Regions from separate parts of the Halomonas kalidii genome, predicted to be linked through region 2. Evidence: predicted binding sites of a transcription regulator. Region 2 holds the regulator's gene; the other holds the start of a gene.
What was found. The regulator FNR, encoded in region 2, switches genes on or off when oxygen is low (the NO sensors DNR and NnrR bind a similar motif). The targets are predictions, from matches to a motif close to TTGATNTANATCAA.
Positions count from the first base shown of each region.

Region 1: the regulator FNR is predicted to act here: its motif matches at 3,973-3,986, upstream of hemN (oxygen-independent coproporphyrinogen III oxidase).

Region 1 covers NZ_JASCQN010000054.1:67,062-74,073, reverse strand. Annotated here, with positions in the region: gene nosZ (TAT-dependent nitrous-oxide reductase) at 1-40, opposite strand, end outside; gene nosR (transcriptional regulator NosR) at 44-2,188, opposite strand; gene QLQ85_RS20860 (c-type cytochrome) at 2,522-2,833, opposite strand; gene QLQ85_RS20855 (Rrf2 family transcriptional regulator) at 2,970-3,413, opposite strand; gene QLQ85_RS20850 (YbaN family protein) at 3,473-3,886, opposite strand; gene hemN (oxygen-independent coproporphyrinogen III oxidase) at 4,110-5,495, shown strand; gene ubiT (ubiquinone anaerobic biosynthesis accessory factor UbiT) at 5,743-6,207, shown strand; gene QLQ85_RS20835 (adenosylcobalamin-dependent ribonucleoside-diphosphate reductase) at 6,242-7,012, shown strand, end outside.
Region 2 covers NZ_JASCQN010000051.1:311,722-318,733, forward strand. Annotated here, with positions in the region: gene QLQ85_RS18015 (DUF294 nucleotidyltransferase-like domain-containing protein) at 1-1,668, shown strand, start outside; gene QLQ85_RS18020 (3'-5' exonuclease) at 1,717-2,343, shown strand; gene ttcA (tRNA 2-thiocytidine(32) synthetase TtcA) at 2,482-3,384, shown strand; gene fnr (fumarate/nitrate reduction transcriptional regulator Fnr) at 3,724-4,467, opposite strand; gene hemN (oxygen-independent coproporphyrinogen III oxidase) at 4,569-5,984, opposite strand; gene QLQ85_RS18040 (sulfite exporter TauE/SafE family protein) at 6,082-6,780, opposite strand; gene ccoS (cbb3-type cytochrome oxidase assembly protein CcoS) at 6,780-7,012, opposite strand, start outside; gene QLQ85_RS18050 (heavy metal translocating P-type ATPase) at 7,010-7,012, opposite strand, start outside.

The DNA.
Region 1 (7,012 bases), on a different contig from region 2:
GGCGGCCGAGGTTCTGGATCGTGTCCTTCTTGTCACTCATGGTTCATTCCTCGTTGTGAGTGGGAATGCGTTGCAGGCTGGCCTTGCTGCCACGGGCAGCAGCGGCCGGGAAGGTCTCAACGGCCGTGCCTGCCGATGACACCCGGGCCGCCTTCTCGAAGCGCTTGCGACGCTTGATCATGGGCGGGCACCGCCGGTCGTCGTGATAGGTCACCTGGCAGTCGAGACAGTAGTGGCACTCGTTGGCGTTGATGCGGCCGTCGGGGTGGATGGCCTTCACTTCGCACTCGTTGGCGCAGATCTGGCAGGGCGTGCCGCAGCTGCCGCGATGGCGCTTGAGCCAGTCGAACAGGCGCAGGCGGGCGGGGATCGCCAGGCCGGCCCCCAGCGGGCAGACATAGCGGCAGTAGAACTTGTGGTTGAAGGCCGAGACGGCGACCAGCGCCAGGGCGTAGAGCAAGAAGCCCCAGTCGCGCTGGAAGCGCAGGGTGATGGCGGTCTTGAACGGCTCCACCTCGGCATAGCGTTCGGCGGCGCCCAGCGAGTGCAGCGAGACGGCGAACAGTGCCAGCAGGATGATGTACTTGATCGCCCAGAGCCGCTCGTGGAGGCCGAAGGGCACTTCGATCTGCTTCACGCCGAGCTTGCGGGCGGCCTGGTTGACCAGGTCCTGCAGGGCGCCGAAGGGGCACAGCCAGCCGCAGAACACTCCGCGGCCCCACAGCAGCAGGCTGATCGCGACGAAGGACCAGAGGATGAACAGCAGCGGGTCGATCAGGAACGACTCCCAGCTGAAGCCGCTGATCAGCGAGTTGGTGAAGGTCAGGATATTGACCACCGAGAGCTGGGCCAGGGAGTACCAGCCGATGAAGACCAGCGTATAGACCAGAAAGCCGAGCCGCAGCGGGCGCAGGAGCCTTGGATGACGCGCCAGCACGTCCTGGAACAGCATGATCACCGTCAGCACCAGCAGGCCGGCGGCCAGCACGCCGATCTGGAAGGCCTTGTCGCGCCACACCTGCACCCATAGCGGCTCCTCCACCGGCGGCTCCGGGCGCTCGATATAGGCCTCGGGCACGCTGTAGTCCGCCGAGAAGCGGCTGAACTCGGTGTCCAGCGGGCCCGAGGCGCGGCGCACCAGCAGTTCCAGCTGCCAGGGCCGGCCGGGATCGAAGGCGGCGTCCTCGCGAACGATGAAGATGTCGCGCTCGGGCAGTGCGGGCATGCCGGCCAGCGGCAGGTTGCCCAGGCGGCTGTGGTCGCTGTCGTGGAAGCTGACGGTGGTGGTGCCCTGGGAGAGCTCGAGGCGGTCGAAGATGCCGCCGCGCACATAGCCCGAGCCCTTGAAGGAGTAGTCGCCGCGGGCCATCACGGCGATGGCGTGCTCGTCCTCGTCGAGCCCGGCCATGAGCTGCTCGTAGGCGGTGTCGCCGAGCAGGTTGCGGCCGGCCGTCGGCGGGTTCAGGTAGGTGTAGAACAGCTCGATGAAGGTCTTGTCGGCCGGCTCGGGCGTGCGCAGGTAGTCCTCGGCGGGCGTGCCGACGAAGGCCTCGTCGACCTCGCCATGGGTCAGGTGCAGGCGGCGGATCGTGCCGTCACCGATCAGGGTCGCCCAGTCGGCGGGCTCGAAGACTTCGGGCAGGACCCGTGCCGGCGGCGTGGCCGAGGGGTCGGCGATCAGCCCCTGCTCGGCGGCCACCCGGCGAGCGGTACGCATGATGGTCTCGCTGACCACGATGACCGTGACGGTGGCCCCGGAGATGGCGTCGAGGTTGTCGCCGACCTTGAGGCGGTCGTTGACATGGTGGGGCACGTGGGCAGCCGCGAAGTCTGTCAGCCGGTGTTCGGGGATGCCGACCAGCATGATCGGTTCCTGGTGGTCGAGGATGCTGGCCAGGCGGACCCTGCCCTCTAGGTCGATGCCCACCAGCAGATTCACGGGTTTGCCGGAATAGGCCGGGATCGGCGCGATATCCACCGTTTCGAAGACATAGCCGAGCAGCTCATCACCGGCATGAACGGCCGAGGTCGGGAGCCCGCCCTCGGCGGGTGTCAGGCGGGTCGCCTCGGGGAAGCCCGGGCTCACCTGGTCGAGCTCGATGGCCTGCGCGGTCGGCATGGCGGCGAGCAACAGCAAGCCGAGCAACCAGGTGAGAGCCAGGGAGGTGACGGTGCGCCGGGTGGACATGGGGTAGTCCTTGTTTTCGTAGCTGGGAACTGCGGTAGGGCAGCATCCCTTCAACAGGCATATGAAATGAATCTTTTTGAATTGGCTTCATCATGCCAGCTGGCTCCCGGGCCCGACTTGACATGGGTCATGTCGCAGCTGACTTGGATCAAGCCCGCGGGAGTAACCCCGATGGGGTAGGAGCGTCGAAGACGCGGTGGGATGGTGTGAGAGGAGGGAGCCTCAAGAGAGAAGAGCGACGAGGCGCCTTGCCGCGCATGGCGCCCCCTCTTGCCGCGCATGGCGCCCCCTCACATCGGCGGGTGTCCCCCCTGCCTGCTGGGTGGCTCGGTCTCAGAGCATCGGTTCGAGCATGAAGTCGACCGCGGCCTTGACCTCCTCGTCACTCAGGTTCATCTGTCCCCCCTTGGGCGGCATGGCCTGGAAGCCGTTGATGGCGTGGTCGTAGAGGGTCTCCATGCCCTGCTCCAGGCGAGGCGCCCAGGCCTCCTCGTCGTCCTTGATGGGCGCGCCGGCGGCGCCGGTCATGTGGCAGGCCATGCAGGCCTGGTTGTAGATCGCCTCGCCGTCGGGCTCCGCCTGGGCGATGGCGGTGAATGCCAGGGCGGCGATACCGGTGAGGGTGGTGGCGGCCAGTCGTTTCATAACCAATCTCCATGATGCATCTTTGTTGGCGTCAAGAAACCCGGAGTCCCGGGCCGAAGGGGCCCATGGTGCCAGTGGGCCGAGGATGGGATGCTGACGTGTGTCAGCATAAGCCACTTCGGCGCCCCGGACATGTTCAGCTCGCGGGCTCGATGCGCAGCAACTGGGCGAGTTGGGGACGCTGTGGCCCCAGCATATCGGCCAGGGTGTACTGGTCGAGCACGTCGAGGAAGGCCTTCAGGGCCTCGGCCAGTATCGGCTTGAGGCGACACGCCGGGGTGATCAGGCACTCGTTCTGGTCGCCGAAGCACTCGACCAGCAGCAGATCGTGCTCGGTGTCGCGTATCAGGGCGCCGAGGGAGATCTCTTCCGGCGCCTTCCTGAGCAGCAGGCCGCCGTTCTTGCCGCGGATGGCCGTGATGTAACCCTTGTGGGCGAGCTCCTGCACCACCTTCATCAGGTGGTTGTGAGAGACCTCGAATCGCTCGGCGATCTCCTGGATCGTGGAGCGTTCCTCGCCCTTGACGGCCAGGAAGATCAGCACGCGCAGCGAGTAGTCGGTAAAGCGGGTCAGGTGCATGGCGGGATTCGGCGCCTCGTGACTGGGTAATCGGACGATAACGATGGGTCAACGTCTGTTCAGTTTACCAGCTCCCTTTCCTCCATGGCGGGTGCGCGTGTGGCATCGGGTCGCAGCAGCAGGAAGGTGCCTACCCCGCAGAAGAGCGCCGCCGTCAGTGCCAGTATGGGGAGCGGTGCCCCGCCCCGCCACACCACCAGCCAGCTTGCCGCCAGCAGCCCCCAGGCCAGCCACTTGGCGCGGCGGGGCACGGCGCGCTGCTCTCGCCAGGCGTGCAGGGTCGGGCCCAGGTGGGGGTGCTCCCACAGCCAGCGTGCCAGGCGCGGCGATCCCTTGGGGGCGGCCCAGGCGGCCACCAGCAGAAACGGGGTGGTCGGCAGCAGCGGTACCACCAGGCCGGCGGCCCCCAGGCCGATGCAGCCACAGGCCAGGGTGCCCCAGGTGAGTCGCGAGATCATCGTGGTCGGCCGCATGGTGTCCTCCGGAAGGCATTATAAGATGCAATTTACATGAATGTTAGTTGGCGCTGCAACGCTGCTCGCCTCGGGCGCTCCCTCCTTTGACCTGGGTCAACTACCTCTTGAAGGGTACCGACGCTGCAGACGGCGGATGGCATACTTCCTTCATTCGGCGGGGCCCGCGAGCGCTGCCCCCCGTTCCTGCTCGAATACAGGCTTCAAGAGGCCGCTTCACGACATGCCACAGGATCTGCAATTCAACCGCCCCCTGGTGGAGAAGTACGACCGCCCGGGGCCGCGCTACACCTCCTACCCCACGGCGCCCCAGTTCCATGCGGCCTTCGCCGAGGACGACTACCGCGCGGCGGCGGAGCGCAGCAATCGGGCCGAGTCGCCCAAGCCGCTGTCGGTGTACGTGCACATCCCGTTCTGCAAGAGCCTCTGCTACTACTGCGCCTGCAACAAGATCATCACCCACAACACCGAGCGGGCCGCCGAGTACCTCGAGTGGCTGAAGCGGGAGATCCGGGGCCAGGCCGCGCTGTTCGATGCCGCGCGGCGCATGACCCAGCTGCACCTGGGCGGCGGCACCCCCACCTACCTGAGCAACGCCCAGCTGGGCGAGCTGATGGAGGCGCTGGATGCGGCCTTCCACTTCGCCCCGCCGAAGGCGCGCGAGTTCTCGCTGGAGGTGGACCCGCGCACCGTCACCCCCGAGCAGATCCATGAGCTGCGGTCGCTGGGCTTCAACCGCCTGAGCTTCGGCGTGCAGGACTTCGATGCCGACGTCCAGCAGGCCGTCAACCGCATCCAGAGCGAGGCGCAGGTGGTGGCGCTGGTGCAGGCGGCCCGCGAGGCCGGCTTCCAGTCGGTCAGCGTCGACCTGATCTACGGCCTGCCGCTGCAGACGGTGGCGAGCTTCGACGTCACCCTGGACAAGATCATCGCCCTGCGGCCCGACCGCATCGCCGCCTACAGCTACGCCCACCTGCCCGAGCTGTTCAAGGCCCAGCGGCTGATCCGCCCCGAGGACATGCCGCCCCCGGAGCGCAAGCTCGAGCTGCTGGAGCTGACCATCCGCCGGCTCTCCGCGGCCGGCTATGTCTATATCGGCATGGACCACTTCGCGCTGCCCGAGGACGAGCTCTCCCTGGCCCGCGAGAACGGTACCCTGCAGCGCAACTTCCAGGGCTACTCGACCCATGCCGACTGCGACATGATCGGCCTGGGGATCACCTCCATCGGCAAGGTCGGTGACAGCTACAGCCAGAATGTCAAGGAGACCGCCCAGTACCAGCACCGGCTGGAGGCCGGCCGGCTGCCGGTGATGCGCGGCTACCGGCTCAACGACGACGATCGCCTGCGCCGCGACGTGATCAATGCCCTGATGTGCCACGGCCGCATCGACTTCGCCGCGATCGAACGTGCCCACGGCATCGCCTTCCGCGACTACTTCGCCGACGCCCTCGTCGAACTCGCCGAGATGGAAGCCGACGGCCTGCTGGCGATCCGCGAGGGCGAGATCGAGGTGTTGCCGGCCGGGCGGCTGATGATGCGCAACGCCGCCATGGCCTTCGATGCCTACCTGAGCCGCAGCGAGGGGCGCTACTCGCGCACGGTCTGACCAGACGCCCCCCGCTTCCCTGGCAGCCTCCCGGGGCAACTGGGCGGCGGTAGACCGTCGCAGCGTTGACGGTCAAATGCAACGACATCTTGTGCTTGCTGTGGTCGAATGGTCTATATATGGTACTCAGCCGCCAGCGGGTGGTCGCACCGGCCGGGGCTTGACGCATGTCAGGGCGAACGTCTTTCATGAGGCCTAGGATGAGCGGTTCGGCGGCCCCGGCCGCATCGTCATCAGGAGAGTTGGTATGTCACTGCCACGCCCGCTCGCCCCGAGCCGGCTGATCCGTGCCCTCGATCCGCGAGTGCCCATTGCCGTCAAGCGTCGTCTGGTCGAACCGCTGCTCAACCGCACCTTCGCCGAGCCACTGGCCGAGGGCGAATTCGATGTCCTCGAGGGGCGCCGCATCACCCTGAGGGTCGAGGACCTGGGGGTGGTGCTGACCCTGGGGCTCGAGGCGGGGCACCTGGTGCTCTGCCGCGAGGCCGGCGAGGCGACCATCCGCGGTGGCTGGCGCGAGTTCCTGTGCCTGGCCACCCGCCGCGAGGACCCCGATGCCCTGTTCTTCCAGCGTCGCCTGTTGATCGAGGGCGACACCGAGCTCGGCCTGACGGTCAAGAACCTGCTCGACGGCCGCGAGGAGGGCCTGGCCCAGGGACGGCTCGGCGCATGGCTGATGCGACTCGAGCGGCTGGCGCGCCGCGATCACTGACCCCGTTATCCTAGACTTCTCTGGAGACCCCTGAATGAGCACTCCCGCCAAGGCCGTCAAGACATCCAACGAGGTACCGATGCAGGTTCCCTCCCGTGATATCTGGGATTCCAAGTACCGGCTCAAGGATCGCCACGGGCGTCCGGTGGACAAGGACGTGGCGGCCACCTGGGAGCGGGTGGCCCGCGCCCTGGCCGCGGTGGAGGGCGACCAGGCCGACGAGTGGCTGCCGAAGTTTCGCTGGGCGCTGGAGAACGGCGCGATTCCGGCCGGGCGGATCATGTCCAACGCCGGCGCCGACGACTACAAGCCGGCGGTGAGCCTGATCAACTGCACGGTGTCGCGCACCATCCGCGACTCCATGCACGACATCCTCGACTCGGTGGTGGACGCCGGCATGACCCTCAAGGCGGGTTGCGGCATCGGCTACGAGTTCTCCACCCTGCGCCACAAGGGCGCCTTCGTGTTCGGTGCCGGTGCCGGCACCAACGGCCCCCTGGCGTTCATGGATATCTACGACAAGATGTGCTTCACGGTGGCCTCGGCGGGCGGGCGCCGCGGTGCCCAGATGGGCACCTTCGACGTCGGCCACCCCGATGTCCGCCAGTTCATCGAGGCCAAGCGCGAGGCCGGCCGGCTGCGCCAGTTCAACCTCAGCCTGCTGATCACCGACGAGTTCATGGAGGCGGTCAGGAGCGACGCCGACTGGCCCCTGGCCTTCCCGCTGCACGCCGGCGAGCGGGAGGACGTGGGCCCCGACGAGCTCATCTACCGCGACTGGCCGGTGATCGAGGAGGGCTACACC
Region 2 (7,012 bases):
GGCGAGGTCGCGGAACTGGACACGACCCTCCCCAGCGCGCGTGAGCGCATCGGCCACTACACCCAAGGCGACCTGTTCGGCGCCATCAGCATCCTCAACGGCAAGAGCCGCTATCGCTTCCGTGCCGAGCAGGAGAGCCTCTGTTACCTGCTGCCGAAGGCGCTGTTCCTGCAACTGTGCGACGACTACCCGCCGTTCGCCGAGTTCTTTCGCCAGACCCTGGCCCACAAGGCTCGCCTGTTGACCGAGCAGCGCGCCGAGGGCGGCGTGACCATGGCCGGCTTCATGCTGGCCAGGGTCAGCGAGTGCATGCGCGAGCCGCTCTGCGTGGGGCCGGCCTCGACCATCGCCGAGGCGGTGGCCACCCTGCATGACAGTCACGCCGACAGCCTGCTGGTCAACGGCGACCAGGGGGCGGGCATGGTCACCAAGACCGATCTGCTCAACGCCCTGGTGCTGGAAGGTCGCGCGCAGGACAGTCCGGTGCAGGCGGTCGCCCACTTCGAGCTGGTGACGGTGACCCCTGACCAGTACCTGTTCGAGGTGCTGGTGGTGATGACCCGCCACCAGGTCGAGCGGGTGGTCGTCATGGAGCAGGACGTGCCCTGCGGCGTGGTGGAGCTGACCGACGTGCTCAGCTACTTCTCCAGCCGCAGCTATGTCGTCAGCCTGCAGGTGGAACAGGCGGACAGCCTCGAGGCGTTGGCCGCGGCCAGCCGGCGCACCCCGGAGCTGGTGAGGGCGCTGATGGCCCAGGGGGTCAAGCTGCGCTTCGCCATGGGCCTGCTGGCGGCCCTGAACGGTCGCATCATGAACAAGGCCTGGGGCTTTTTGATCGACGAGCCCCATCGCCGCGACAGCTGCCTGATGGTGATGGGCAGCGAGGGGCGCGGGGAGCAGATTCTCAAGACCGACCAGGACAATGGCCTGATCCTGGCCGATGACCTCGATTGGCCCGACTGCGCCGAGCAGATGCAGCGGTTCACCGAGACCCTGATCGAGCTCGGCTATCCGCCCTGCCCGGGCAATATCATGGTCTCCAACCCGGAGTGGGTCGGCAGCGTGACCCAGTGGCGCGGCCGCATCGCCCGTTGGGCGACCAGTCGTGATGGCGACAGCCTGATGAAGCTCGCCATCATGCTCGACTCCCACGCGGTGGCGGGCAATCCGGTGTTGCTCGAACAGGTCCGCGAGGAGTTGTTCGAACGCTGCTCCCGGGACGAGATCCTGCTCTCCTACTTTGCCCGCCCGGCGTTGCGTTTCTCCACCCCGCTGACCCTGTTCGGCTCGTTGAAGAAGCCCCAGCACGGCATCGACATCAAGAAGGGCGGCATCTTTCCCATCGTCCACGGGGTGCGCGCCATGGCGCTGGAACGAGGCATCCACGTCACCTCGACCCTGGAGCGCCTGGAGGCGCTGGCCGAGGACGGCCGCCTGGAGGCTCGCTTCGCCGAGGACCTGGGCGAGGCGCTGTCGCTGTTCACCCAGTTGCGCCTCGAGCAGCAACTGGCACGCCTGGGCGGTGAGGGCGACAAGGGCAAGAAGCCCGACCGGGTGGTGGTCCAGGAGCTCTCGTCGCTGGAGCGCGACCTGCTTCGCGAGGCGCTGCATATCGTCAAGGATTTCAAGCAGCGTCTGTCGCACCGCTTTCACCTGGAATATTCGTGATACGGGGCGTTCTTTCAGGGATCGACACTACCTACAGGAGGTCAACCCATGCTCAAGGTACTGCGCCGGGCCGCCGATCGGCGCCGCCAGGCCGACGGCTACTACGCCTGGCTGTTCCAGCCCTACACCGGTGACGAGCTGGTGGCCATCGACAGCGAGACCACCGGGCTCGATACCCGCAGTGCCGAGCTGGTATCGCTGGCCGCGGTGAAGATCCGCGGCGACCGGGTGCTGGCCAGCGAATCGCTGGACCTGCGCCTGCAGCGTCCCGCCTCGTTGAGCGGAGACTCGATATGCATCCATGGCCTGCGTGGCATCGACCTGGAAGGTGGCGAGAGCATCGAGACGGCGCTGAGCCGCTTCCTGGAATTCATCGGCAACCGGCCGCTGGTGGGCTGGTGCCTGGACTTCGACCTGTCGATCATCAACCGGGAGCTGCGACCACGCTTCGGTTTCGACCTGCCCAATGCCGGCATCGACGTGGCGCATACCTATGTCCGGCAGCTACGCCGCAGCCACCCCGAGATCGAGCCCGGCCTGCGCTTCGAGCAGGTGGCCGGCGCCCTGGGGGTGCCGGTGATGGGGCGCCACACCGCCCTGGGCGATGCGGTGACCACGGCACTCATGTACCTGCGCCTGGAGCGGGGTGCCATGCTGGCGAAGCGGAGCTCGTGAGGCCGGCTCGTTTCCAGGGTCACCCAGGGTATGTGCTTCCCCCGGGCCGTCGACGCCATACCGTCCCGTCGCCAGCTGGCGGCGGCGGTGGTAGGATAGGCACCCGTCATTTCCAGCCGCTCTGGCAGTGCCCCGACCATGCAAGATGCCGTGATCTTCGACCCTAGCCCCGCTGACGTTCCTGTCACGGAAGACGACGCCACACCCCTCGATGGGAAGGGCAAGCGCGAGTTCAACAAGCTGCAGAAGCGCCTGCGACGCCAGGTGGGCAATGCCATCATCGATTTCGAGATGATCCGCGAAGGCGATCGGGTGATGGTCTGCCTGTCCGGCGGCAAGGACAGCTACACCATGCTCGAGGTCCTGCGCAGCCTGCAGCGCAATGCCCCGGTCAACTTCTCGCTGGTGGCGGTCAACCTCGACCAGAAGCAACCCGGTTTTCCCGAGCATGTATTGCCCGAGTACCTGGACGGCATCGGGGTGGAGTACCACATCCTCGAGCGCGACACCTATTCGGTGGTCAAGGAGAAGACCCCCGAGGGCAAGACCACCTGTGCGCTCTGTTCGCGGCTGCGTCGCGGCTCGCTCTACGGCTTCGCCGAGGAGATCGGTGCCACCAAGATCGCCCTGGGCCACCATCGCGAGGACATCCTCGAGACGCTGTTCCTCAACCTGTTCTTCGGCGGCAGCCTCAAGGCGATGCCGCCCAAGCTGCTCTCCGACGATGGCCGGAACATCGTCATCCGTCCGCTGGCCTATTGCCGGGAGGCGGACATCGCCGAGTTCGCGCGGCTGATGGACTTCCCGATCATCCCCTGCAATCTCTGCGGCTCGCAGCCCAACCTGCAGCGCCAGGTGGTCAAGGAGATGCTCGCCGAATGGGAGGCCAGGCACTCCGGCCGGCTCGAGAGCATGTTCAAGGCGGTGACCAACGTGGCGCCCTCGCAGCTCGCCGACCGCGAGCTGTTCGACTTCGCCGGCCTGGAGGAGAAACAGGCCCGGCGGCAGGCCGACCGCATCGATATCCTCAACGAGTTGTAGGTGCCGAAAGAAGGGATGGCGGACCCGTTCCCACCACGCGAGCGGCGCCGGGGACAGGCCGACGCGGAGGTCATTTGCCAGGGGTGAGGCGGAAATACGAAGAACATCCAGTGGATGTTCTTCCCGCCGAACGGGTTGGCCATGGATGGCCAACACCGGTCCTGCAAGCGGAGCAGGATGCGAGAGCGCAGCAGGGCAAATGTAGCGCCCAGGGAAGGGTTCACAGCGCCTCCGCGCAGGCCTGTCGCCGGGTAAGCCGCGACTCTTTGCCCCTGCTGTCCAACAGAAACCTCCGCTGGATGTGGTATTCCAGCGGGGGGGGCTGCTTATGGCTCGGCGCTAGCGGGCGCCTTCCTCCTCGGCGACCTTGGTCAGCGCCGCCAGGTCGAGGATATTGACCTCGCGGCCGGAGACGGCCACCAGGCCCTGCGTCTGGAAGCGGCCGAGGATGCGGCTCACCGTCTCCACCGCCAGCCCCAGGTAGTTGCCGATGTCGGCCCGGGACATGGAGAGTCGGAAGCTGTAGGGCGAATAGCCGCGGCGGCGGAAACGATCCGAGAGGCCGGCGAAGAAGGTCGCCAGTCGCTGGTCGGCGGTCTTGCGCGACAGCAGCCGCATCATGCGGCGATCGTCGCGCATCTCCTTGCTCATGCTGCGGTAGAGCTGGGCGCGCAGCTCCGGAAGCTCCTCGGAGAGGGCGTCGAGGCGGTCGAAGGGAATCTCGCACACGGTGGTGGTCTCGAGCGCCACCACCGTGCCGGGATAGCGCTCCTCGTCGATGCCATCGAGGCCCACCAGTTCGCTGGGCAGGTAGAAGTTGGTCAGCTGGTCCTCGCCGCTGCCCTCGGTGGTGACCTGCTTGAGGCTGCCCGAGCGCACGGCGTAGACACTGGTGAAGGCGCTGTCCTGGCGGAACAGTGTCTCGCCCTTCTTCAGGGGGGCGCGGCGCCGGATGATGGCATCGAACTGGTCCATGTCCTGGAGCTCGAGCGCCAGCGGCAGGCAGAGCGAGCTGAGGCTGCAGGTCTGGCAGCGGGTCTCGTGCAGCAGGGAACGCCGCCCGCCGGTCGCGGTATCAGGCATGCTCTCCTCCATGATGGTGACTCTGTCGCCATTATGGAGGATTACCCCAGGCCGGCAAAGCATCCCTTTGGAGGTAGCCTCCCGCCATTGGAGGTAGTCCCTCACGCGATACGGGAGTCGCTCGTCGCCAGGGGCGGCGGCGCGTGGGCGTCGAAGGCCATGGCGAGGTGCTGGATCAGTAGCCGGCCGATCGGCGTGACGAGGAGCCGGGGGCCCACCCGGGTCACCAGGCCGTCGCGTTCGGCCACCTCGAGCCGGATCAAGGTGTCGGCCAGGTAGGTCTCGGCATCGACCCCGAAGGTGCGGCCCAGTGCCTCGAGGTCGAGCGCCATGTCGCACACCAGTCGTTCGATGGCGTGTCGCCGGAGGCGGTCGTCGAACGTCAGGCGCCGCCCTCGGGCGGTGGCCAGGTGGCCGGCGTCCAGCGCCCTCTCGTAGGCGGCGAGTGCCGCGGGATTCTGGGCATAGACGTCATCGACCCGGCTGATCGCCGAGACGCCGAGTCCGACCAGGTCACACGGGGCATGGCTGGAGTAGCCCTGGAAGGTGCGCGTGAGGGTGCCCTGGCGTTGGGCTATCGCCAGGCTGTCGTCGGGGCGGGCGAAGTGGTCCATGCCGATGTGCACATAGCCTGCCGAGGACAGCATCTCGAGGGTGGCTTGCAGCATCGCCAGCGTCTCCTCGGAATCGGGCAGGTCCTCGACATGGATGCGGCGCTGGGACGTGAAGCGCTCGGGCCGGTGGACGTAGTTGAAGACCGAGAGTCGGGCCGGGGCCATGGCGATCACCTGCGCCAGGGTCTCGGCGAAGCTGTCGCGGGTCTGCAGCGGCAGGCCGACGATCAGGTCGAGGTTGAGCGAGCGAAAGCCGAGACGGTCGGCTTCGTCGATCAACGATTCGGTGAGCACCCGGGGCTGAACCCGGTTGATGGCCCGCTGCACCCTGAGGTCCAGGTCCTGGACACCGAGGCTCAGGCGGTTGAAGCCAAGGGCCTGCAGATGGCGCAGGGTGAAGACATTGGCCTCCCGTGGATCGATCTCGATGGCATAGTCACGCTCCCTCGAGCCCGAGAGCCCGAAGCGGGCATCGAGGCGGTCGATGAGGTCGCTCATCTGGTCGAGGGCGAGGAAGGTCGGGGTGCCGCCGCCCCAGTACAGCTGCTGGATCTCCCGCGAGGCATCGAGGTGGCGGGAGCTGAGTACCATCTCCCGATCGAGGCGCGACAGATAGGCTTCGGCCCGCCGTGTGTCCCTGGTGACGATCTTGTTGCGGGTGCAATAGAAACAGCCGTTGCGGCAGAACGGTACATGAATGTAGAGCGACAGCGGTTGGCCCTGGTCGTTGCTGCGCGCGAGAGCCGCGCTGAAGTCGTCGGGCCCGAAGCCCTCATGGAAGCCGCGAGCCGTGGGGTAGGAGGTGTAACGTGGGCCGCGGGTGTCGTAGCGGCGCAGCAGTGCCATGTCCCAGGCGAGCCGGGCGGAATCCTCTGGGCCTTCGCGCTTCACGTGAGCGGTCATGGCGACACTCCGGATGATGGATATGCTTCGATGGTAGTGGGGCCGGCCCGGGGCCGTGTTGAGCTGCGTCAAGCGGGGGCGAATTCGTCGGGCGGGGTCAGGCGTGGCCGCCAGCGGGCAGCAGCATCCAGAGCTGCCACAGGGCGAAGGCGATGATCGATGCCGCGGCCAGGGTGCGGGTGGCGCGGTGGCGGATCAGGCCGCCGAGCTGGCGTGCCGCCAGCCCGGTGGCCAGCAGCGCCGGCAGGGTACCCAGGCCGAAGGCGCCCATCAGCAGGGCGCCATGGTGCGGGGCCGCGGTCGCCAGGCTCCAGGCGAGCATCGAGTAGACCAGCCCGCACGGCAGCCAGCCCCAGACGGCCCCCAGTGCCACCGCCTGGGGGACCCTCACCACCGGCATCAGCCGCCGCCCCACGGGTTCCAGGTGGCGCCACAGCCGCTTGCCCACGGCCTCCACCCTGAGCAGCCCCTTCCACCAGTCGGCGATATAGAGCGCCATCAGGATCAACATCACGGCGGCCAGCCCCTGCAGCACCAGGCGGGTGACCGGGGTGATCGCGACCAGGGTGCCGAGCCCGGCCGCCAGTGCACCGGCGACCATGTAGCTGGCGATGCGCCCGAGGTTGTAGCCGAGCAGTAGCCCGGAGAGTCGGGCCGGGGAGCGCATGCTGGGGGGGACGGCGAAGGTCAGGGCACTCATGATACCGCCGCACATGCCGATGCAGTGGGCGCCGCCGAGCAGGCCGAAGACGAAGGCCGCCAGCAGGGGCGGTAGACCCAGGCCGGTGGGATCCATCAGCGCGGCGGCTCCTCCCGGTCAGCGGGAACGTCGTCGACCTCGCCACGCGACCGTCGCCGGCGCTCGCGTTCTTCGGGGAGAAGATCGTTCTCGTCCTCGTCGAAGAGGATGCGATGGGCGGGGCCCTCGAGATCCTCGAACTGGTCATGCTTGACCGCCCAGAAGAAGGCCCACACGGCCAGCCCCAGCAGGATCAGCGACAGTGGAATCAGCAGGTAGAGGATGCTCA